3 regions of the Chryseobacterium sp. NFX27 genome follow, and region 2 is predicted to be linked to each of the others. Evidence: riboswitches for the same ligand, from Rfam matches in the RefSeq annotation. Region 2 holds a riboswitch; each other region holds the start of a gene.
The links. Region 2 has a riboswitch for S-adenosylmethionine ahead of J4Q03_RS12845 (alpha/beta fold hydrolase). Riboswitches for the same ligand answer to the same signal wherever they lie in the genome.

Region 1: linked by a shared signal. The riboswitch ahead of J4Q03_RS10070 (TonB-dependent receptor plug domain-containing protein) and the one ahead of J4Q03_RS12845 (alpha/beta fold hydrolase) in region 2 are both predicted to bind S-adenosylmethionine.
Region 3: linked by a shared signal. The riboswitch ahead of J4Q03_RS08355 (SusC/RagA family TonB-linked outer membrane protein) and the one ahead of J4Q03_RS12845 (alpha/beta fold hydrolase) in region 2 are both predicted to bind S-adenosylmethionine.

The regions. Positions count from the first base shown of each region.
Region 1 is NZ_JAGEKK010000007.1:174,216-182,363, reverse strand. It holds gene J4Q03_RS10080 (T9SS type A sorting domain-containing protein) at 1-37, shown strand, start outside; gene J4Q03_RS10075 (alpha-amylase family glycosyl hydrolase) at 254-3,091, shown strand; SAM riboswitch class I at 3,194-3,302, shown strand; gene J4Q03_RS10070 (TonB-dependent receptor plug domain-containing protein) at 3,400-5,820, shown strand; gene J4Q03_RS10065 (APC family permease) at 5,828-7,123, shown strand; gene prfA (peptide chain release factor 1) at 7,258-8,148, shown strand, end outside.
Region 2 is NZ_JAGEKK010000010.1:50,046-58,193, forward strand. It holds gene J4Q03_RS12830 (homocysteine S-methyltransferase family protein) at 1-849, opposite strand, end outside; gene J4Q03_RS12835 (O-succinylhomoserine sulfhydrylase) at 924-2,084, opposite strand; gene J4Q03_RS12840 (ACT domain-containing protein) at 2,194-3,732, opposite strand; gene J4Q03_RS12845 (alpha/beta fold hydrolase) at 3,734-4,672, opposite strand; SAM riboswitch class I at 4,734-4,840, opposite strand; gene J4Q03_RS12850 (MGH1-like glycoside hydrolase domain-containing protein) at 5,028-7,643, shown strand; gene J4Q03_RS12855 (T9SS type A sorting domain-containing protein) at 7,998-8,148, shown strand, end outside.
Region 3 is NZ_JAGEKK010000006.1:39,837-47,984, reverse strand. It holds gene J4Q03_RS08380 (LysM peptidoglycan-binding domain-containing protein) at 1-1,907, shown strand, start outside; gene fabD (ACP S-malonyltransferase) at 1,978-2,853, shown strand; gene J4Q03_RS08370 (GYDIA family GHMP kinase) at 2,864-3,769, shown strand; gene pckA (phosphoenolpyruvate carboxykinase (ATP)) at 3,897-5,513, shown strand; gene J4Q03_RS08360 (type II 3-dehydroquinate dehydratase) at 5,681-6,088, opposite strand; SAM riboswitch class I at 6,323-6,420, shown strand; gene J4Q03_RS08355 (SusC/RagA family TonB-linked outer membrane protein) at 6,504-8,148, shown strand, end outside.

The sequences.
Region 1 (8,148 bases), on a different contig from region 2:
TGGACAGAGTTTTTCTAAAAAAATTATTAAAAACTAAGTCTTGGTACGTTTGATTGATCGGCAAAGGCTTTTTTAGGAAAGCCTTTTGTTGTGAAGATCCGGGGGTAATATATTTTAAAGCATAGTTCATTACAGTTACTTTTATGGTAAAGGCTCATGAAATTTTTTCATGGGCTTTTTTTGTATTACATTTTCAACAAAAAATGAAGGAATTAAAAGAAAAATAAATCCTATATTCGATAAAAAAATAAAAATGAAGAAGTTTTATTCCCTTATCTATCTGTTTGTTGCAGCCTTTGTTTTTGGGCAGATCAACTACACGATTGCTCCGAATCCGTTCAATGAAACGGATGCTATTACTTTAACCGTTCCCGGAGATCAGATTGACGAAGCGGCCTGGGGAGTTTCAAATAATGCAGTTTATATCTGGTCCTGGTCTTTTGACACCAATTATCAGAATAGCCAGGACTGTCCTACCAACGGCAGCTGGAATAACTCCAACGACCTGAATAAGCTCACTTACAATTCAGGGACAGATACTTATTCCTTAACTTTTACTCCTACTGCTTTTTACGGTAGAACAGGGATCGGAAGGTTCGGGTTTCTATTAAAAGATAAAACGGGAGCTCACCAGACTTCACCCGATATATTTGTTAATGTCGGGATTTTAAATTTAAACTTAACCAATCCGGCGGCAAATAGCCTGACTACGGTTCCGGTTGGAAACTCAGTCAATATTACTGCGACAACCAATGTTGCCACAACCTTTCAGTTAAAAGCAAACGGAACAGTTGTCAATTCTACGTCTACTCCTTCACAATCATACAGTTATAGCTATACAGTAACTCAGGATGCTAATATGGAACTGACTGCAACAGATGTCAACTCAAACTCAAAGAATGCCACATTCATGCTGCAAGTCCCAAGAAATGTGGTTTCAGAAGCAATTCCAGGCTGGATGAGACAGGGAATTAATTATAACCCTACAGATAATACAAAAGTAGGTCTTGCGCTTTATGCCCCTCATAAAAGCTTTGTACATGTCATTGGAAGCTTTAATAACTGGACGGTGAATGACTCTTATTTAATGAAAAGAGATACTACCAATCCTGATCTTTACTGGATTGAACTGAACGGACTGACTCCGCAGCAGTTATATACTTTTCAGTACAGAACAAATGATTTGAAGAAAGTGGCAGATCCTTTCTCTCCACAGATTCTTTCCTCTTATGATGATCAGTGGATTTCGGCAACTACTTATCCAAATCTACCTGCATTTCCAGCAGGCCAGGATTTTGAAGTTTCGATGTTTAAAACAGGTCAGGCGCCTTACAACTGGCAGGTGACCAATTTTCAGAGACCTGCCAAGGAAAATCTTGTGGTGTATGAATTATTGCTGAGAGATTTCACGCAGGAAAAAAACTGGCAGTCATTAATCAATAAGATAACGTATTTAAAGAACTTAAATATTAATGCGATTGAGCTTCTTCCTATTATGGAATTTGAAGGGAACCTTTCGTGGGGTTACAACACATCTTTCCATTATGCACTGGACAAGGCTTACGGAACTCCTGAAAAATTCAAGGAATTTGTTGATCTGTGTCACCAGAATGGAATTGCAGTAATTCTGGATGTTGCTTTTAACCATGCAACAGGGCGTTCGCCATTAGTAAGACTCTGGAATATTGATCCGGATGGAGATGGTTTTGGAGATATTGCTGCCAATAATCCTTACTTCAATCAGGTACCCAAACATTCTTATAATGTGTTTAATGATTTCAATCATTCAAGTGCAGCAACTAAATATTATGTTGAAAGGACTTTACAGCAATGGCTGACTGAATATAAAATTGATGGATTCCGTTGGGACCTTACAAAAGGATTTACCCAAAACTGCTCTGCCAATGATGAAGCCTGTACCAATGCATATCAGCAGGACAGGGTAGATGTTCTTAAATATTATGCTGACAAACAGTGGGGAATCGATCCGAATTCCTATATGATTTTTGAACATTTGGGAACCGATGCGGAAGAACAGCAGTGGGCTAATTATAGAATTGCAGAAGGAAAAGGAGTGATGCTTTGGAATAAACAGACTGAACCCTATAACCAAAACACAATGGGTTACAAGGAAAACAGCAGCTATGACAGAATGAATCACAGCCTTCACGGCTTTACCAATATGCATGCTGTAGGTTATGGGGAAAGTCATGATGAAGAAAGATTAATGTTTAAAAATCTTGCTTATGGAGCAGTAAATGGAAGTTACAATGTTACCAATCTGAACACTGCTTTGGAAAGAATGAAAACTTTCGGAGCAACATTCTTTACCATTCCGGGGCCGAAAATGATCTGGCAGTTTGGAGAGCTGGGATATGAATTCAGTATCAACAGATGTGCAGACGGTACGATCAGTAACGGATGCAGAACAGATGAAAAGCCTGTTGCTTTTACTTTAGGATATGATACCAACGCCAACAGAAAAGCAGTGTATGATACCTGGGCCAAAATTATCAATATCAGAAATACCTATCCGGTTTTCAAATCAAAAACATATACTGTAGAATCCAATAACCTTACCAACGATCCTGAAGGATTGATTACCAGGATTTATGTGTATGACAATACAATAACGGGAGTGAAAAATGTGGTAGTTTTGGCGAACTATACCACGGCATCTCAGAATGTCGTTCCTTACTTTCCTTACACAGGACAGTGGCAGAACCTGATGGATAATTCTGTTTCTAACATCGCTTCTACAACAGCTCCTATTACCTTGCAGCCAGGAGAGTTCAGGATTTTTGGAAATTATGCCGGTGCACTGTCAGCATCTGATGTGAATGCAGCCAATAAACTCTCACTTCAGATTGCAGATAATCCCGTGAAAAACGGTGTGGCAAAATTAATATATCACAAAGCTAAAAACGGAGAGATTGTTATTTTTGACATGAGCGGTAAAAAAATGGATTCCATTCAATTAAATACCGAAAGCGGAACTTATGAATTGAAAACGAATTATCCGCCGGGAACCTATTTGGTTCACCTGCGGTCTGAAACCGGTACTGCCATTCAGAAGATGATTATTAAATAAAAAAAAGAGGGACAATAAAACATTGTCCCTCTTTTTTATTGACAGCACAGAATATATAAATCTACTTTTGTCAATTAAAAATATTAGTCTACTTTTGCAGTAGATTTATCAAGAAAGGTGGAGGGATTTGGCCCTATGAAACCTTAGCAACCTGCACGGCTCTAAAAAGTGTAAAGGTGCTAATTCCAACCCGGTATGGGGAAGATGAGAAAAGTCAATATTCTGACAGCAATTCCATTTCTTGAAATCTTTTATGTCTGCGGATGAGGTCCGTAGAACTATTGTATCATTAATTTACGAGGACAAAGATGAAAAAATTAAGCCTGTCTGTTATACTCCTGGGAGCTGTTTTGGTGAACGCACAGGAGCAGGAAAAAGGAAATCAGATCGAAGATGTAATTATCGTAGGAAACAGGAATGCTAAAAGAACAAAACTGGAAACACCGGTTCCTGTAGATGTTATCAATATAGAAAAGCTGCAGAAATCTGCTCCGCAGACGACGGTTCAGGATCTGCTGAATTATGTGATCCCGTCATTTAATTCTGTAAGACAGTCGGCATCCGACGGGACAGAACATATTGATCCTGTTACCCTAAGAGGAATGGGGCCGGATCAGGTTTTGGTACTCATCAATGGAAAAAGAAGGCATACGACTTCATTGGTCAATTATCAGAATACCGTTGGAAATGGATCTGTAGGAACAGATCTCAGTACGATTCCGGTGATTGCTATAGACAGAATAGAAGTTCTGAGAGACGGAGCCGCCGCACAGTATGGTTCTGATGCCATTGCAGGAGTTGTCAATATTATTCTTAAAAAAGATATCGGAGCATCAGCATCGGCATCCTATGGAATTACAGGAAGAAATGATGGTGAAACCTATCAGGCCGGAATCAATTACGGATCTTCTCTTGGGAAAAAAGACAGCTATGTGAATCTTTCTCTGCAATTGAGCCACAGGGGAAAGACCACAAGAACCCAAAATCATGATCTGGATATTTTCGGAGACAATTTTGCCTATGAATTTGCCAATGATCCTATCGCAGCCAGAGCTGCGGATGACCAGATTATTAGAGAAAGAGGTCTCACCCGGAATGACTTTAATTTTCAGATCGGAGATGCCCAGATCAGACAGGCCCAATTGTTTTTTAATTCCGAATATCCTTTAAGTGAAAGCTTTAAGCTGTATTCTTTCGGAGGTTTCAGCATTAAAGAAGGAAAGGGCTTTGGATTCAGAAGGCTGCCCGGAGAAAAAGATAATGTGGTTTCCTCTATCTATCCAAACGGGTTTCAGGCCTCTTTAAACTCACAGGTTTACGACTTTTCTTATGCTGTTGGAGCAAAATATAATGTCAATAACTGGTTGCTTGACATTAGCAATACATTTGGAAGCAATACCTTCAATTATAATGTAGACCATACGAATAACGCATCTCTAGGAGCAAAATCTCCAACGGGCTTTTATGCAGGAGCACACAGCTTTCTTCAGAATACGGTGAATCTTGATGTTTCTAAAAATCTGAATCAGTTTAATATAGCATTTGGAGGAGAATTCCGTTTTGAGCAGTACGAGATCAAACCGGGAGATGAAGCTTCTTACACCCGGTATGATATCAATGGAAATCCTGCAGTTCCGGGTTCCACAGTGCAAGGAAATGGCGGGTCACAATCATTTATTGGCTTTTCGCCGGACAATGCGCTAAAGAAATCCAGGCACTCAACAGCGGTATATGCTGATGTTTCTTATGATATCGCTAAAAAACTGAATATAGATCTGGCAGGAAGATTTGAAAATTATTCAGATTTTGGAAATACACTGAATGGAAAACTAGCTATGAGGTATGAATTTGTAAAAGATTATGCAGTACGGGCATCTGTGGGAAGCGGTTTCAGGGCTCCATCACTTCAGCAGCAGTATTTTAATAATTCCTATGCCGATATCTCCACTTCAGGATCCGGAATTGTCACCAAAGGGATTTTCAGGAACGACAGTGACGCAGCCGGAGTGCTCGGATTTGATCAGTTAAAGCAGGAAACATCGGTCAATGCCAGTGCTGGATTTACTCTGAAGCCTGCCAGCAGACTTTTTATAACCGTTGACGGATATTGGATCAGGGTAAAAGACAGAATTGTGATCACCAGCAATATCGAAGATCCAAGACTGGCTCAGTACAATGTAGAAAGCGGAAGATTTTTTGCCAATGCCATAGATACAGAGACAAAAGGAGTGGATGTAGTCATTACCTACGATTGGAAACTGGGTGGAGGAAATTTAAATATCAATCTGGCGGGAAATTATACGGAAACTAAGATCACAGATTTCCATTTTCCCGAAAACTTAGTGCCTTCCCAGGATGAATTCTTCGGGCCGGACCAGATTAATATCATTGAAACCCTTTCTCCTAAGACAAAAGCTTCATTAGGGTTGAATTATGCGATTGGAAATTTCAATTTCATGGTGAGAAATACGTATTTTGGTCAGGTCATAAGAGATGGGCATCCGTTTGGAAAGGTTCAGAAGTTCTCTCCTAAAGTGGTTACCGATGTGAGTGTAGGCTATGATATAACAAAAAATATAAATCTCACCATAGGAGCCAATAATGCTTTTGATGTGTTTCCGGACCTTCAGATCTATGAAAATTCCTATTATGGAGTATTTAAATATGCGCCGGTTCAGATGGGAACGCTGGGGAATTATTTCTTCGGAAGACTTAATTTTAATTTTTAACTGCTAAATGAGTACTGCTACACACCAGATCGGCTGGAAAACGGCTGCCGCCATCGTTGTCTCCAATATGATTGGGACAGGAATATTCACCACATTAGGCTTTCAGCTGTCTGATATTACCAATACCTACAGCATTTTCCTGTTGTGGATCATCGGCGGAATTCTCGCCCTGTTCGGAGCATTTTGCTATGCCGAGCTGGGATCCCATTTTAAAGGCAACGGGGGAGATTATATTTACCTTAAAGAAACCTATCATCCGATATTTGGTTATCTGGTAAGCTGGATCTCTCTGATTATTGGGTTTTCGGCTCCTGTGGCTCTGGCGGCACTGGCAATGTCAAAATACCTGTCAGCGTTTAACTATACTTTTGGAAACGGTTTTGCCATAGGCTTCATCTTTCTTGTAGCAGCGAGCTTATCGTTCAGTCTCAAAACATCAAGCAGGTTTCATAATTTTTTCACCTTTATCAAAATTGCTTTTATTATTGTTCTGGTGATTCTTGGCGTTGTGCTTTCAGGATCTGAGGCAGGAAACAGTCTGAAATTTACTGACAGCTGGCAGAATGAGATCATGCTCCCGGCTTTTGCAACATCGCTGGTGTTTGTCACCTATTCCTATACCGGCTGGAATTCTGCATCTTATATTGCAGGAGAAATAAAGGACGTTCAGAGAAACCTTCCTAAAGCTTTAATTGTGGGAACTGTTTTTGTCACAGTAAGTTATCTGCTCGTCAATTTTATCATGCTGAAACATGCGCCCGTAAACCAATTGGCCGGAAAAGAAGATGTGATGGGAGAAGCTGCAGGGAATATGTTGGGCACCGGTTTTGGAAAAATCGTCAATGTTTTTATTGCCTTACAGCTTATTGCTACGATCAGTGGCTATTTGTGGGTAGGCTCAAGGCTTACACAGGCTTTTGCAAAAGAAAATCATTTGTGGAGATCACTTGCTGTCAATAACAAAAAAGGAATTCCGGTAAGAGCGATCTTTGTACATGCTGTGATAGCTTCAGTGATCATCCTGACAGGAAGCTTTAAAGAGATCTTTGTATATACGGCTTTTATTCTTCAGCTGTTTGCCAGTCTTTCCATTTCAACTGTTTTCTTTCTTAAAAAAGATCAGCGGAAGATATTTAAATCCAATATTTTTTACATTTTCCCGGCAGTCTTTCTGCTTTTCAGTCTATATATTCTTTATTTTACACTTGTCCATAATCCCAAAGAAAGTATTATAGGGCTTGGAATTGTAGCCTTTGGGCTGGTTTTATATGTAATTGATAGGAAATTTTTTAAAAAACCATAATAAAGAAAATATTCTGTTCGTTCTAAAAACTCCATAAACCTTAATGTTTCAAAAAATTATGTGAATCGGGCAGGCTAAAGGAATTTTAATTTGAATTAATAAATTCTTATCTTTGCACTCTCAAAAATTGCAGAATGTCTAAATCATTAATTCCAAAACTAGAAGCTATTAAACAAAGATATAATGAGGTTGCCGACCTTATTATACAGCCTGATATCATTTCAGATCAAAAAAAATATTCTTCTCTGAACAAAGAATACAGTGATTTAGGAAAGATTGTAAGAGTGTACGACCAGTATAAAGGTGCCCTGGATGCCATTGAAGAATCTGATGAGATCATCGCTGACGGATCAGACAGAGATCTTGTAGATCTTGCCAAAGAGGAAAAACTGGAAGCACAGGCTAAAATTCCAGGCTTAGAGGAAGAATTAAAAGTTCTGTTGATTCCTAAAGACCCGGCCGATGATAAAAATATCATTGTAGAATTACGTGCCGGAACAGGAGGAGATGAAGCGGCTATTTTTGTGGAAGATATCTACAGAATGTATAGCATGTACTTCAAGACAAAAGGATGGAAACATGAAGTAACGGACTCCAATGAAGCGGCAAAAGGGTACAAAGAGCTGATCATGAAAGTGGAAGGGGAGGGTGTTTACGGAATCATGAAATTCGAATCCGGAGTTCACCGTGTACAGCGTGTTCCTGAAACAGAATCTCAGGGAAGAGTTCATACATCTGCGATCACAATTGCCGTGCTGCCGGAAGCTGAAGAAGTAGATTTTGAACTGAATCCTGCAGATATTGAAATGCAGACATCCCGTTCAGGAGGTGCCGGTGGACAGAACGTTAACAAGGTGGAAACCAAAGTACAGCTTACTCACAAGCCTTCAGGTATGGTGGTTGTTTGTCAACAGGCGCGTTCTCAGCTGGCTAACCGTGAACTGGCAATGGAAATGCTAAGAACCAAACTATACGATATCGAATTACAGAAAGTTCAGGGCGATATTGCAGCACAACGTAAATCA
Region 2 (8,148 bases):
ATATTTTCCGAAAGCATTGGGAAGTCCGGCATTCGGATAAGCTGAAACATAGAATTCTGAATTATGCGCTAACGTTTCCAGATAAGGAGTCAGCTGATCCGCTCCCAGGGCACAGTTGAACCCCACACTCAGTAAATTTAAGTGTGACACTGAGATCAGGAATGCTTCTGCAGTCTGTCCACTTAATGTTCTTCCTGAAGCATCAGTAATGGTTCCGGAAACCATAATAGGAATTTTTATATTTCTTTCTTCCTGAATTTCATCGATCGCGAAAAGAGCCGCTTTTGCGTTCAGGGTATCAAAGATGGTTTCTACCAGAAGAATGTCCGAACCACCATCAAGCAAAGCTTCGCACTGCTGTTTGTAGGCCATTCTTAATTCTTCAAAGGTGATCGCTCTGTATCCCGGATCATTTACATCCGGGCTTAAGCTTGCCGTTCTGTTAGTAGGTCCTATGGAACCGGCAACAAATCTGGGCTTTTTTGGGTCTTTAGCTGTAAATTCATCACATGCTTTTCTGGCAATTTTTGCGGACTCATAGTTCAGGTCATACACCAGGTCTTCCATATGATAATCTGCCATGGCAATAGTGGTTCCTGAGAATGTATTGGTTTCTATGATGTCTGCTCCTGCTTCCAGGTACTTTTTATGAACCTCTTCAATCGCCTGAGGCTGTGTCAGGGAAAGCAGGTCATTATTTCCTTTTACCGGATGCTCCCAGTCTTTGAAACGCTCCCCTCGATAATCTTCTTCTTCAAACTTGTAACGCTGAAGCATAGTTCCCATGGCTCCGTCAAGAATTAATATTCTCTCAGATATGGCCTGGTATAGTTGTTCTGAATTTTTCATTTTAAATTATCATTTGATCGCTAATTATTATTAATAGAATTTGCTCTGCCGTAACTAAGCTAACCATTGTCCAGTTAGTCTAAAGCCTGTTTTAAATCTGCTATGATGTCATCTACATGTTCAAGGCCTACGGAACAGCGCACCAAACCTGCGGTAATACCTACTTCGTTTCTTTCCTCATCCGTCAGTTTCGAATGTGTGGTTGATGCAGGATGAGTTACGATAGTTCTCGTATCTCCCAAATTGGCAGAAAGCGAGCATAATTTTATTTTATCCAGGAAGTTTCTTCCGCCTTCTATTCCTCCTTTAATTTCAAAAGCTACGATATTTCCGCCCAGTTTCATCTGCTTTTTAGCAATTTCATAACTTGGATGGGATTTTAGGAAAGGATATTTTACTAATTCTACATTGGGATGGCTTTCTAAAAACTCAGCCACTTTCAAAGCATTTTCACAATGCTTTTCAACACGGATAGCCAGTGTTTCAAGACTTTTTGATAATACCCATGCATTAAAAGGAGACATCGCCGGTCCGGTATTTCTTGCAAAAAGATAGATCTCTCTTATAAGGTCGGCTTTTCCTACAGCTACTCCACCTAATACTCTTCCCTGACCGTCAATAAGTTTTGTTGCAGAATGTACAACAACATCTGCCCCATATTTAATTGGCTGTTGCAGATAAGGTGTTGCAAAACAGTTGTCTACAATAAAAATAAGGTTGTGTTTTTTTGCAATCTGACCAAAAAACTCAAGATCCAGAATTTCAATAGCCGGATTGGTTGGGGTTTCTAGGTATAAGATTTTTGTATTGGGCTTAATATACTGTTCTACATTTTCAGCATCTCCAGCTTTAAAATAAGTAGTTTCGATATTCCATTTCGGGAAATACTTTGTAAACAAGGTATGTGTAGACCCGAACACCGACTGGCAGCTGACGATATGATCGCCGGCATTCAATAGAGCCGCAAATGTTGAATAAATGGCAGCCATTCCCGTTGCAAATGCATAACCGGCTTCTGCCCCTTCCATTATGGCAATCTTATCGGTAAATTCTGTCACGTTCGGGTTTGAAAAACGGCTGTATAAGTTTTTAGGCTTTTCTTCAGCGAAGCTTGCTCTCATATCTTCTGCATCCTGAAATATAAAACTGGATGTAAGATATAATGGTGTTGTATGTTCATCAAACTGGGTTCTTTCAGTCTGGGTTCTTATCGCTGATGTTTCAAAATTCTCCATATAGTTTAATTTAATAATATATCAGTACATCGTTGTACTTATGAGATCTGCATCAATTCTGAGACAGCATTATTGGTACATTGTTATACTGTTAGATTGATACAATGATTTACTTGGTTTCACTTACTCTTAAAATATCTCCGAAAACGCCTCTTGCTGTTACCTGAGCTCCGGCTCCGGCACCCATAATCACGATTGGGTTTTCACCATAACTTTCTGTATAGATTTCAAAAATAGAGTCTGAACCTTTCAGCTGGCCTAATGCAGAAGTGCCGGGTACAGAAACCAATTTCACATCAAGTTGTCCTTTGTCTTTCTGAAGATCACCGTGAAGATCGCCCACATAACGAAGCACATGTCCGGGCTCCTGCCCTTCTTTAATTTTCCGGTACTCTTCATCCAGTTCATCCAGCCTTGAGATAAATTCATTTTTATCTACGGACAGAAGATCTTCAGGAATTAGATTTTGGATGTTGATATCCTGGAATTCATTGATAAGATCTAATTCTCTTGCCAGGATCAGAAGTTTTCTTGCCACGTCATTTCCGGAAAGGTCCTCACGCGGATCAGGTTCTGTATATCCCTTTTCCATTGCTTCTCCGATAATGGTTGAAAATTTATCATTTCTCACCGAGAAATTATTAAAGATATAGCTTAGTGATCCTGAGAAAACTCCTTTTATTCTTGTAATATTTTCTCCTGAAAGATGCAGCAGTTTTATGGTGTCAATCAATGGGAGACCGGCTCCTACATTGGTTTCATACAGATAACGTCTGTTATTTTTACTCAACGTATATCTTAGTTTACGGTATTCTTCTATGGGAAGTGTATTGAAAATCTTATTGGATGAAACCAGGTCAAAACCGTTTTCAGCCAGTGCATGATAATTTTTCACAAAATCTTTGCTTGCTGTATTGTCTACGACGATCAGATTTTCCAACTGATTTTCTTTTGAAAAATTGATGAGCTCCTCTACATTTGACGGATGTTCTGCTGTTAAAACCTCATCATTCCAGTCTGCATTGAAGCCTTTTTTATTGAAAGCTATTTTTCTTGAATTGGCTACTGCAACTACTTTAAGATCTATCTTTTTACGTCTTCTGATTTCTTCAGACGACTGTAAAACCTGCTCTATTAATGTTTTTCCAACATTTCCGTGGCCAATGATTGCCAGATGAACTGTTTTAGGTTTTTTGAATATTTCGGATTCAATGATGTTCTTCGTTTTTTCATCCTGGGAAGAGGTAACAACAATATTGACTCTGTTTTCTCCTGCAATCTGGTTGAGAAGAAGGGGAAAAACATTGTTTCTGGCCAGCTCTGCAAGAACTTTATTGAAATCTTCCGCTACAAATCCAAGTACGGAAACATTATTGATGCTGTAAATCTGTGAAACCTTTCCTGATTTTCTCTCCGGCTCAAACTCATCGATCAGGCAGGTCACTGCTTTTTCTGCATCGGCTTCATTTACCAGAATGGATATTCCGTTTTCAATGGCCTGTTGGGAGATCACTCCAACACTGATACGCGCCAAAGTAAGCGCTTTAAAAACTCTTCCGTCGATCCCGATTTCACCCAGGAAATCTTCTCCTTCAAACTTGATGATTGATCTGTTTTTTAAAAACTTTATCTCGTTAGCATTTCTCATTCTACAAAATATTTTTTATGATAGTATTTAATTGTTCGTATTCCATTAGGAAGGCATCATGCCCGTGAATTGACTGTATTTCATGATAGAAAACTTCTTTCTTTTTCTCTTTCAGCTGTTCAAAGCACATTCGGATTTCTGAAGCGGGAAAAAATAAATCTGTATCTACAGCGATAAGGTGTATTCGGGCACCTATTTTATCTAACTGTTCTTCTTCAGTATTGATATTCATCAGCAGATGGTTCATCAATCTATAAGATCTTAAACTAAACCTTTCGTTTAATGAATTCCCGTGATAAACGAGCCAATCTTCTGACTCTAATCTCTGTTTTTCCTGATCGTATCTATTTTGAAATCTGTCATTTAATGACTGAGGTGTTCTGTAACACAGCATCGCATGAATTCTTGCTTTCTGCAGGGGCTCGTCATTTCCGTTCAGCAGAAATTTCTGAACCAGGCATTGGGCATGAAGCCAGTCGTGGGTTTTAAAATCGCAGGCAATAGGAATAAGGATTTCTGCCAACTGTGGTTGTTTGGTAAGCATTTCCCATGCAATTCCTCCTCCGAGAGAGCCTCCAATAATGGCATAAAGGTTTTTGATATGTAAAGCTTCCAGGCCTTTCAGAAATATTTCAGCAATATCTGATGGCGTGAAGTCTTCGTATTCGTCAATTAAAAAATGATCATACCCGTTTCCGGGAATATTGAAACACAGAACTGTGTATTTATTCGTATCAATAACCTGATTTTCACCAATCAGCTGTTTCCACCATCCTTTTCCTCCGGAAACATTTGAATTTCCGGTTAAGGCATGATTTACTAATATAACGGGTGCTGTATACAGGTCTTTCCCGAAGATCTGATAGGTCAACGGGATATGGTATTCCTTTTGGGAATGGGTACGATACGAAAGATTAATATAGTTTAGTTCTGTTTTCAATTCTATTATTATTTTAATACAATTGAAAATGCCACAGGAAATGGCTGAAAAGAACTTCAGTAAGTTATCTGTCCAAAATAAATTGGTAGAACGTAGCACCTTCTCTGCTTGCACAAAGGGTTGCTAAGGTTTCATAGGGTCTAATCCCTCAACCTTTCTTGATAACATTTTCAATATTTGAATGAACGCTCTGCAAAGATAAGTCTTTTCTTTTAAAATTAAAAAGAAAAAATATTTATTATTAAAAAAGTCTGTAATAATAAGCGTTTCAAGGGTATGTTAATAATTATTCAGGTGAAAGGAATTGGAATTATTTTTCAAAAAAACTAACTTCGTATTGAAAAAGTGATGAAATATGACTGTTGAGAAAGAAAGATTACAAGATGCTAAATGGAAAAACTGGGGTCCCTATGTCAGCAACCGACAATGGGGAAATGTACGTGAAGACTACAGCCCGAACGGAAATGCCTGGCATTACGCGAACCATAATAATGCAGAAAGCTACGCCTACCGATGGGGCGAAGAGGGTATCGCAGGAATCTCCGATGTGAAACAGCTTTTCTGTTTTGCATTTTCCTTCTGGAATAAAAAAGATAAAATTGTAAAAGAACGTTTTTTTGGATTAAGCAACCCCCAGGGTAACCACGGCGAGGATATCAAAGAAATTTTTTATTATTTAGATAATACACCTACCCACAGCTACATGAAGATGGTGTACAAATATCCTGTCAATGCCTTTCCTTATGATGATCTTGTTGATGAAAACGGCAGACGAAGTAAAAAGGAACCGGAATACGAAATATTTGATACCGGAATTTTTAATAATGATGAATATTTCGATATCTTCATTGAATACTGTAAAGCAGACCATAATGATATTCTTGCTAGGGTAACCATCCATAACCGAAGCAATCAGGATGCTCCCATTGTGATAGCTCCGACTGCCTGGTTCCGGAATAACTGGAAATGGGGCTACAATACCTACAAAGCCCAGATGCATGCTTCATATGACGGCTGCATTGATATTAACCATGACAGCATTTCGATCAAGAAGTTCTATTCAAGGAATCTGGCTGCGAAAAGTGCTTTCTGCGAAAATGAAACAAATACTCCCAAATTATACGGAGCCCCTTATCCCGGAAACACCTATTTTAAAGACGGGATCAATGATCATATTATTTATGGAAGCAATACGGTAAATCCTGAAAAGAGAGGGACCAAAGCATCTTTTATTATTGATGAAATGATTGGTGCGGGACAATCCAAAACTTTTGATTTCAGATTGTGCCCCGATGAAACAGACGAACCTTTCGATAAGTTCGATGAAATTTTCAGTACAAGAACAGCCGAAGCCGATGAGTTCTACAATGATATCCAGAGTGAAACAACAACCGAAGATGAAAGGAATGTTCAGCGACAGGCTTTTGCAGGACTTCTCTGGAATAAACAATTCTATCATTATAATGTGGGAAAATGGCTGAAAGGTGACCCCAACCACGAAGCTCCCAGGAATTTCAATGAGTATGTAAGAAATACGGAATGGAACCATCTTCACAATAAGGATATCATTTCTATGCCTGATAAATGGGAATATCCGTGGTATGCGACATGGGATCTGGCTTTTCACTGTGTACCTTTTTCCATTATTGACGGTGAATTTGCTAAAGGACAGCTTCTGCTTTTAACAAAGGAATGGTATATGCATCCCAATGGTCAGCTTCCTGCTTATGAATGGAACCTGAGCGACGTGAATCCACCGGTACATGCATGGTCATGCTTCCGGGTTTTCAAAATTGATGAAAAGCAGAACGGAAAACCTGATCTTTTATTTCTTGAAAAAGTTTTCCAGAAACTCCTCCTGAACTTTACATGGTGGGTGAACAGAAAGGATAAAAACGGTAAGAATATTTTTGGCGGCGGTTTCCTTGGTCTTGATAATATCGGAGCTTTCGACCGCAATATGGTGCTGAAAGACGGACAGCATCTGGAACAGGCCGACGGAACAAGCTGGATGGCGATGTATGCGCTTAACATGATGCGGATTGCCATGGAGCTTGCACAGTACTACCAGGTTTATGAAGATATGGCGATTAAGTTTTTTGAACATTATCTGTATATCGCTGAAGCCATGGAAAATCTGGGTGACGGTAAGGAAGGTTTATGGAATGAGGAGGACGGATTTTTCTATGATGTACTGCAACTCGGTAACGGAGACAGTGTTTCATTGAAGTTAAGAAGTATTGTAGGATTGATCCCAATGTTTGCCGTGGAAATTGTAGACCATAAACTATTGGAGAAAATGCCTAATTTCCAGGCAAGAATGGATTGGGTATTAAAAAACAAACCGGAACTCACGAAACTTGTTTCTCACTGGGATGAGGAAGGACAGGGAAGAAAGCATCTGATGAGCATTTTACGTAAGAACAGGCTGACAAAGGTTCTGAAAAGAATGCTTGATGAGAACGAATTTTTAAGTTCTTACGGGATCCGTGCCATGTCGAAAGTATATGAAGAAAATCCGTTTGTATTCTCTGTTCACGGGACGGAAAATGTAGTGTATTACACGCCTGCAGAAAGTGACAGCCGGATGTTCGGAGGCAACAGTAACTGGAGAGGTCCTATCTGGTTCCCGATCAATTTTCTGATCGTGGAAAGCTTACAGCGTTTTCATTTTTACTATGGCAACAGCTTAAAGGTGGAATTTCCTACCGGAAGCGGCGAGAAGAAAAACCTGGATGAAGTGGCACAGAATATCAGCAAAAGATTATGTTCACTATTCTTAAAGGATGAAGACGGGCAGAGACCTTTTAACGGAGGCAATGCCAAGTTTAATTATGATGAACATTTCAAAGATTATATTACATTCTTTGAATATTTCCACGGAGACAACGGCCGCGGTGTAGGAGCCTCTCATCAGACCGGATGGACGGCAACGGTTGCCAAGCTTATGAAACCAAGAATGACTATATAATTCAAAGCCTCTTTTTTAAGGGGCTTTTTCAATTCTTTTAGTTATCAATTAATTGATGAGCGGGGATTCTTAATAATTTTAATTATATTTATCTCCACAAAAACACAAATGAAAGCAAAATTCCCTTTTACTTTCCTAATACTCTTATTAGGGAAACTGAACCAGAATACTCTGTTTCTCTGTTATTACCTACATCTGGCTTCTTTTTCACTTTCAGAAAAATCATTTAAAACAATTATTTAACCACTATTTACTGTACTCTTTTTCCTGATGATATTTTTATCAGGTATAATTATTTTTTATCTCAAATGAGGTGAGAAATCATCCAAAATTAAAACACAATACAATTACATAATGAGAACAAAATTATTTCTTTTTTCTTTCCTGATGATCCTGTTAGGATTAAAAGCGCAAAGTATTCAGACTAGTGGAAATTTTAAAGCAAAACTCCTTTCTTCATCAGCCAGCAATACCATTGCTAAAAATTTATCCGGAAATTATTTTG
Region 3 (8,148 bases), on a different contig from region 2:
TTTTGGGGGTATCTGCCCAGAACTCTCACACCGTTGTAAAAGGAGACAATCCTTATAATATTGCAAAAAAATATGGGATTACTGTAGATGAACTGCTAAAGCTGAACCCAAAATTCAAAGACGGTAAGCTGGCAATAGGAGATGTGGTTACAGTGAAAGCTGAAAAGCATACCGCTCCTGTTTCCAAACCTGCAGTCGTAGAAAAAGTAAAACCAAGCCATTCAAATGCTCAGGTAGGAAAAATTATTCTTCAGCCTAAACAGACTATTTACGGAATTACAAAACAATACCGTATCTCTGAAACAGATTTAAGAAAACTGAATCCGGAACTCGACACCCATATGAAAATAGGGGATGAGATCACTTTACCTCTTGAAAGCATCAAAAAATATGGCGGAGAGCAACAGGCTGTTCCTGCGGCTGTCGTTACTAAACCAACGGAAACTCATACAGAGACATCCGCAGCAGTAACAACACCTGTAGAGGGAGAAGCGTATGTAATCCAGTCAAAAGATAATTATTACAGAATTACAAAACAGTTTGGAATCAGCCAGCAGGAACTTTTTGCTTTGAACCCAGGGTTGGAAGAAAAAGGCCTTAAGCCGGGTGAAACCATCAAAATAAAAAGAACAAATACGGATGCAGCTGTGGTTTCCGAACCCGTAAATCCGAAAACGAAAATAGATTCAGGAAACGAAAAATCTACAGCAACTGTAACTGCTGTGGCTGATGATTACGTTACCTATACCGTTCAGCAGGGAGACACTGTATTCTCTATTATTAATAAATTCGGGGTTTCAATCGATGAACTGATTGCTTTAAATCCTGATCTTTCCAAAGGACTGAAAGCAGGAATGGTCTTAAAGATCAAAAAACAGGATCCGGCTTATGTGAAGAAAAGCGGAGATGCATTGAGCGTTGTTTTAATGCTTCCTTTCGGATACAGTACCAACGAAACCCAGTACAGATCCATGGCGCTGGATTTCCTTACCGGAGCTAAACTGGCGATTGAAAGAAATGCCAGAGGCGGACAGAAACTTGATATTAAAATTGTGGATTCAGGAAATGAAGCCTCATTTAAAAACTCAATGACCCAGATCAATCCTGATAATACAGACCTGATCATCGGCCCATTCTTTAAATCCAATGTGATTGATGTTCTTGATTTTACCAGGAATCAGAAAATACCGGTTGTAGCACCTTTTGCCAACTCTCCTGAACTGTATAATTATAATAACCTGATTATTGTTGAAACCAATGACCAGACTTATGCAGACAAAATCGTTGAAGAAGTAAAAGCGGTGTACTCGGATCAGAAAATATATGTAGTGGCTGACAGCAAAAAAGAAATTGCCAACTACATTAAAGGAGGACTTGAAAAAGCGGTTAAAAATCCAAATATAATTGTCGTGAATTCTCCTGCAGAAATTCAGTTGGACCAAAATATGATGACAGGACAATCTGCTCCGGTTATTGCCATTCTTGCCAGCGATAACGATGCCACCGGAGAAGCTTTTGCCAATAAAACAATTGCCCTTTCCAAAGAAGTTCAGGGAGTAAAAGCATTCAGTATGTACTATTCTCCTGTTTTTGAGAAGAAAGTAGATGATCTGAGCCAGGCAAGCCTTGTATACCTGATGGACAGAAAGATCAATGCAGAAGGTAGCTTTGAGAAAGAAATCTTAGCTGCTTATAAAAGCAAATACTGCAAAACACCTCCAAAATACGCAATCGTAGGTTTTGATGTTGTGAATGACATGCTGACCAGAGAAAATAAAAAAGGAGAAATCTTTAAACAGATGAATAAAGTTCAGACCCAGCTTGCTACCAAGTTTGAATTTGTAAAGTCTAAAGCAAACGGAGCTTACGTAAATACCGGATACCGTGTGATAAGATTAGTTCCTTAACCGATTTATGCCTTTTTAAAAGGATATTTTTAACATTATCTTTATATTTGCATAATATTTAATTCAATACATGAAAGCACTTGTATTTCCTGGGCAGGGTTCTCAGTTCGTAGGAATGGGAAAAGAATTGTACGATTCTAGAAAAGACATTAAGGACTTAATGGAATCTGCCAATGAAATTTTAGGTTTTGATATTCTTACCTTGATGTTCAACGGTACGGATGAAGATCTTAAGAAAACAGAGGTTACCCAACCTTCAATCTTTATACATTCAGTAGCTGCTTTAAAAGCAGTGAACGGTCTTGGAGCCGAAATGGTTGCAGGACATTCTTTAGGAGAATTTTCAGCTTTAGTAGCCAACGGAGTTTTATCCTTTGATGACGGTCTGAAACTGGTATTCGAAAGAGCAAAAGCAATGCAGGAAGCCTGTGATGCCAATCCGAGTTCTATGGCTGCGATTTTAGGTCTTGAAGATGCTAAAGTTGAAGAGATCTGTGCACAGATCAGCGGTATCGTGGTACCTGCCAATTACAACTGTCCCGGACAATTGGTTATTTCAGGAGAAACACCTGCAGTAGAAGAAGCCTGCATAAAGCTTAAAGAAGCAGGTGCAAAAAGAGCATTGCTGCTACCTGTAAACGGAGCATTCCATTCTCCATTGATGCAGCCGGCGCAGGAAAGACTGGCAGCTGCGATTGAAACAACAAAATTCAGAAAAGCAACTATTCCGGTATACCAGAATATCACCACTACAGCCGTGACCAATCCTGAAGAGATCAAACAAAATCTGATCGCTCAGCTTACAGGTCCTGTAAAATGGACACAGTCTGTTCAGAATATGATCAAAGACGGTGCCTCTAATTTTGTAGAAGTGGGTCCTGGAAAAACCCTTCAGGGACTGATCAAGAAAATTGACGGTTCTGTAGATGTTGCTTCTGCAATCTAATTAAAAGAATATGAGCGAAATATTTTCACCGGGAAAGCTTATGCTTACTTCAGAATATTTCGCGATAGACGGAGCTCTTGTCCTGGCGGTACCTACCAAGCTTGGACAAGAGTTTTTTTTTGATGAAAAAGAGGATGAAAGATCCCTGGTTTTCTGGGAAGCCCATCATCAGAACAAATTGTGGCTAAAGGCTGTCATTGATTATAAAAGCTGGCAGATCCTCGAAACCAATATTCCCTCAAGCGCTGCATTTATTCTAAATACTTTAAAAAATGTTCAGCAGCTTTCTAAATTCAAATTCAAGAATAATTATACTTACCATCTGAAGACCAATCTTCAGTTTCCTGCTGATTACGGACTTGGGAGCAGTTCTACTTTAATGACAAATCTTGCAGAATGGGCGGATATTGATCCTTTCCATCTCAACAGCATAAGTCTGGGCGGAAGCGGTTATGATATTGCGGTTGCCAAGGAGAAATCTGCCGTTCTTTTCAGAAGTAAACCCCAAATCAGTTATGAGAAAGCAGACTTTAACCCACCGTTCAAAAATGAGCTGATTTTTATTCATTTAAATCAGAAGCAGGACAGCCGGGAAGGAATCAGTTTTTACAAGTCGAAACCAAAGTCTCAAATCCTTATTGATGAATTTTCGGATATCACAAAGAAAGTTTTGTTATGCAGGGAATTGGAAAATTTTTCTCAACTGATGATGATTCATGAGCAGAAAATATCAAAATTCCTTGAAATACCCACAGTTAAAGACAGGTTTTTCTCAGACTGTCCCGTTTTTGTCAAAAGTTTGGGAGCCTGGGGTGGAGATTTTGTGATGAGTGCCAAATTTCACGGCTATAAGGACTATTTTTGGGGAAAAGGTTTCAAGACTGTTTTTGAATGGTCTGATATAATTAATTTATAATCAGTAATTTACAATCCCGTTTTTTTATTTGTCATTCTGACTTATATCATTATATTTAAACCACCTTTAACAAATAATTAATATTAATTTTGTTGAGCCCAATAAAGAAATAGAAAATATAAGTAAAATGAAACACGCTAAAATCATCCAGGATTTAGAAAAATTAGGGATTAAAGGAAATTATGAAGTCGTCTATAACCCATCTTACGAAGAGTTATATCAGGCGGAGATAGCTCCTGAAAATCAAGGCTTTGAGAAAGCTGAGCTTACGGAATCTGGTGCAGTATCAGTAAAAACCGGAATTTTCACGGGTCGTTCACCTAAAGACAGATATATAGTTCAGGATGATGTTACGAGAGACACAATTTTCTGGGATGGGAAAGTAAACCTTCCTACTACAGCAGAAAATTTTGATTCTTGTAAAGGATTAGTGCTGAACCAGCTTTCTGAAGCTAAAAAAATCTATGTTGTTGATGCTTTTTGTGGTACCAATACAGATACCAGATTAAAAGTAAGGTTTATTGTAGAAGTAGCGTGGCAGGCGCATTTCGTTACTAATATGTTTATCCGTCCGTCTCACTATGAGCTTGAAAACTTCGGAGAGCCTGATTTCACTGTGATCAATGGTTCTAAAACAACCAATCCAAACTGGGAAGCTCAGGGACTGAATTCTGAAAACTTCATTATGTTTAATCTTACTGAAAAACTACAGATCATCGGAGGTACATGGTACGGAGGTGAAATGAAGAAAGGTATGTTTGCCATGATGAACTATTACCTTCCATTGAAAGGAATGGCTTCTATGCACTGTTCAGCCAACGTAGGTGAAGAGGGCGATGTAGCTCTTTTCTTCGGTCTTTCCGGAACTGGAAAAACAACTTTATCTGCAGATCCTAAGAGATTCCTGATCGGTGACGATGAGCACGGTTGGGATAATAATGGTGTATTCAACTATGAAGGAGGATGTTATGCTAAAGTGATTGACCTTTCGGCAGAAAAAGAGCCGGATATCTTCAGAGCGATCAAAAGAGATGCGCTTCTTGAAAATGTAGTGGTAAATAATGGAATTGCTGATTATACTGACGGTTCTATCACTGAAAATACAAGAGTATCTTACCCAATTTACCATATCAATAAGATTGTTCTTCCTTCTAAAGCAGGACATGCTAAGAAGATTGTTTATCTTTCTGCTGATGCATTCGGGGTATTGCCTCCGGTTTCTATTTTAGATGAAAACCAGGCACAATACCACTTCCTTTGTGGATATACTTCCAAATTAGCCGGTACAGAAAGAGGAATCACTGAACCGGAACCATCTTTCTCTCCTGCATTCGGAGAGGCATTTCTTACCCTTCACCCGACAATGTATTCTAAAACACTGATCGGTAAAATGAAAGAGCATGGGGCGAAAGCTTATTTAGTAAATACCGGATGGAACGGAACGGGAAAAAGAATTTCTCTGAAAGATACGAGAGCAATTATTGATGCAATCATTGACGGTTCTATTGAAAACGCTCCTAAAACTCACATTCCAATCATGAACCTTGAAATTCCTACACAGCTTCCGAATGTTTCCGAAGGAATCTTAGATCCGAGAGAAACCTACAGCAGTGCTTCAGAATGGGAAGAAAAAGCAAGAGATCTTGCTGCAAGATATATTAAAAACTTTGAGCAGTACTGCGGTACTGAAGAAGGGAAGAAATTAGTTTCTTCAGGACCTCAGCTTCAGCAGCAGACTACCTAATACAACAAAAAGCCTCATCATTGATGAGGCTTTTTTTATATTTTAAATGTCGCAACTTCTCAGAATGATAATCATTGCCAATATGTTTTAAAACGAAACATTTAGTATTGGTATGTCATGCTGAGCGGAGTCGAAGCATTTTAGAACATTATAATATGGATTAGTTATCATTTCAAACTTATAATCGCCAATCTGTACCCATCCATTCCAAAGCCTGATAATACCGCATCTGTATTGGCGGCCGTTACAGATTTCTGACGGAATTCTTCTCTTTTATAAATGTTACTGATATGAACTTCGATTTTCGGCTTACGTATATTCTTTAAACAGTCTGCAATAGCATATGAATAGTGGGTATATGCTCCAGGATTGATTACCAAAGCATCAAAATCATCTTCCTGAAGACGGTTTATAATCTCCCCTTCAATATTGGACTGGTAATAAACCAGTTCATGAGTAATAAATTCAGATTTTAGTTTTTCCAGACAGGTTTCCATAGATATACTTCCGTAGATCTCAGGTTCTCTTGTGCCTAAAAGATTCAGGTTGGGACCGTTAATAATTAAAACTTTCATTCTATAAATTTAAATAGTTTAGTTCTATTTTCGAACTTTTTTTTTCAGTTTTGGCTAATTACATTATATGTAATGATATTTATCATGTTTGGTTATTTCGTAATTGTGTAATTGTTTGATGCATGGGGTTTTAATTAATTTTTAAGTTAATTTTTGAAAATATTTCATAATAAATTTTAAAGTCTACTTGTTTTGTAGACTAATTGTTTTTAGATTTGCACTCATATTTCGATCGGCTTATAAAGAAAGATGGAGGGAACTGACCCTGTGAAATCTTAACAACCTGCCTCTGTGCAAGGTGTTACATTCAGCCTTTAAAGGAAAAATAAGCATTTGGTTAATCGTATTTATCGATGCCCTTTGCTGACTTTTCTGCAAAGGGTTAATTTTTAATATATGATAAATAAAATTGATTATGATTAGTAGAAATTTAATTAACTCTAAAATTTGGATTCCCCCGGTTGCTGTATTTTTCTTAGGAATTATCAGTACAAATGCACAGGAAGTAAAACCGAAAAAAGATACGATCAACGAAAAGGAAATCGATGAAGTGGTTGTAATTGCTTATGGTAAGGCAAAAAGGACAAGTTATACCGGTTCAGTAGCCACCATTTCCAGTGATAAAATCAATAACAGGCCCGTTACCAATATTACAAAAGCTCTGGAAGGGCAGGTTCCTGGAGTTCAGGCGGTAAGCGCTTCCGGACAGCCTGGTTCAACGGCTTCCGTAAGAATAAGGGGAGTGGGGTCTATCAGTGCTTCCAGTGATCCTCTTTATGTGGTAGACGGGATTCCGTTTGACGGGAATATCAACTCCATCAGTCCGAATGATATAGAATCCATCAGTGTTCTGAAAGATGCTACAGCCAGCTCATTATACGGTTCAAGAGGAGCTAACGGGATTATTATCATTACAACGAAATCCGGTAAAAAAGGAGAATCGAGAGTAAATTTTAACATCAGTCAGGGATTTTCCAGCAGAGCCGTAAAAGATTATAAACAGGTAAGTACCGATGAATATTTCCAGCTGTATTGGGAAGCGTTGAGAAACGGATACAAATCCGGACAGATATCTTCTGAACAGGCCGGACAAATGGCAAGCAATAATCTGGTGAATGCTCTGGGAATAAATCCTTATGGAACCGGATTCCCAAATCCTGTAGGAACAGACGGAAAGCTTCTGCCGGGAGCAAAAGCTTTATGGAATGATGACTGGCGGGATATTCTTCAAAGGACAGCCTCCAGAAGTCAGGTTGATTTTGATATCAGCGGAGGCAGCGAAAAAAGCAATTATTTCTTTTCATTAGGGTATCTTGATGATAAGGGAATTGCCATAGAGTCTGGTTTTCAAAAATTTGCGACCAGGTTGAAGATCAACTCCGAGGTTAAGAAATGGCTGAATGCAGGTGTGAATTTAAGTTATACCAACAGTATCCAGAATGCACCGCCATCTTCAGATTCAAGAGCCGATAATATCATTAATGCAGCCAGGGTAATTCCGTCATTTTATCCATATTATGAAAGAAATGCGGACGGAAGTTATGTTCTGAATGCAGAGGGAAATAGAGTTTATGATTTTGGAAAATACAGGCCTACAAGTGCATTGCAGAATCAAAATGCTGCGGCAACGCTTCCTTTAGACAAGAATGAAAATAAAGAAGACAACTTCTCGGGAAAAGGATTTTTAGATTTTACTTTCCTACCGGAATTAAAATTTAAAACCAGCTTTTCAGTTGATCTTTTGAATTATAACGGTCATTACTATTCCAATCCGCTTGTTGGAGAAGGAAGTGAGATTGGCGGTTCTGTAACGAGATCAAACAGCAGGACGCTTTCCTATACAACCAGTAATATTCTGACTTTTGACAAGAAATTCGGAAAACATCATCTGAATGTTTTAGCAGGGCAGGAATTTTATAAATATGATTACCAGACGATATCCGGTTCCAGAAGCCAGTTTTCTCTTCCTTACTATTACGAGCCTGATGCAGCTGCATTGTTAGGAAGCTTCAGTGGAAACAGCGACAAATTTTCTTTGTTGAGTTTCCTGGGTAGAGCGG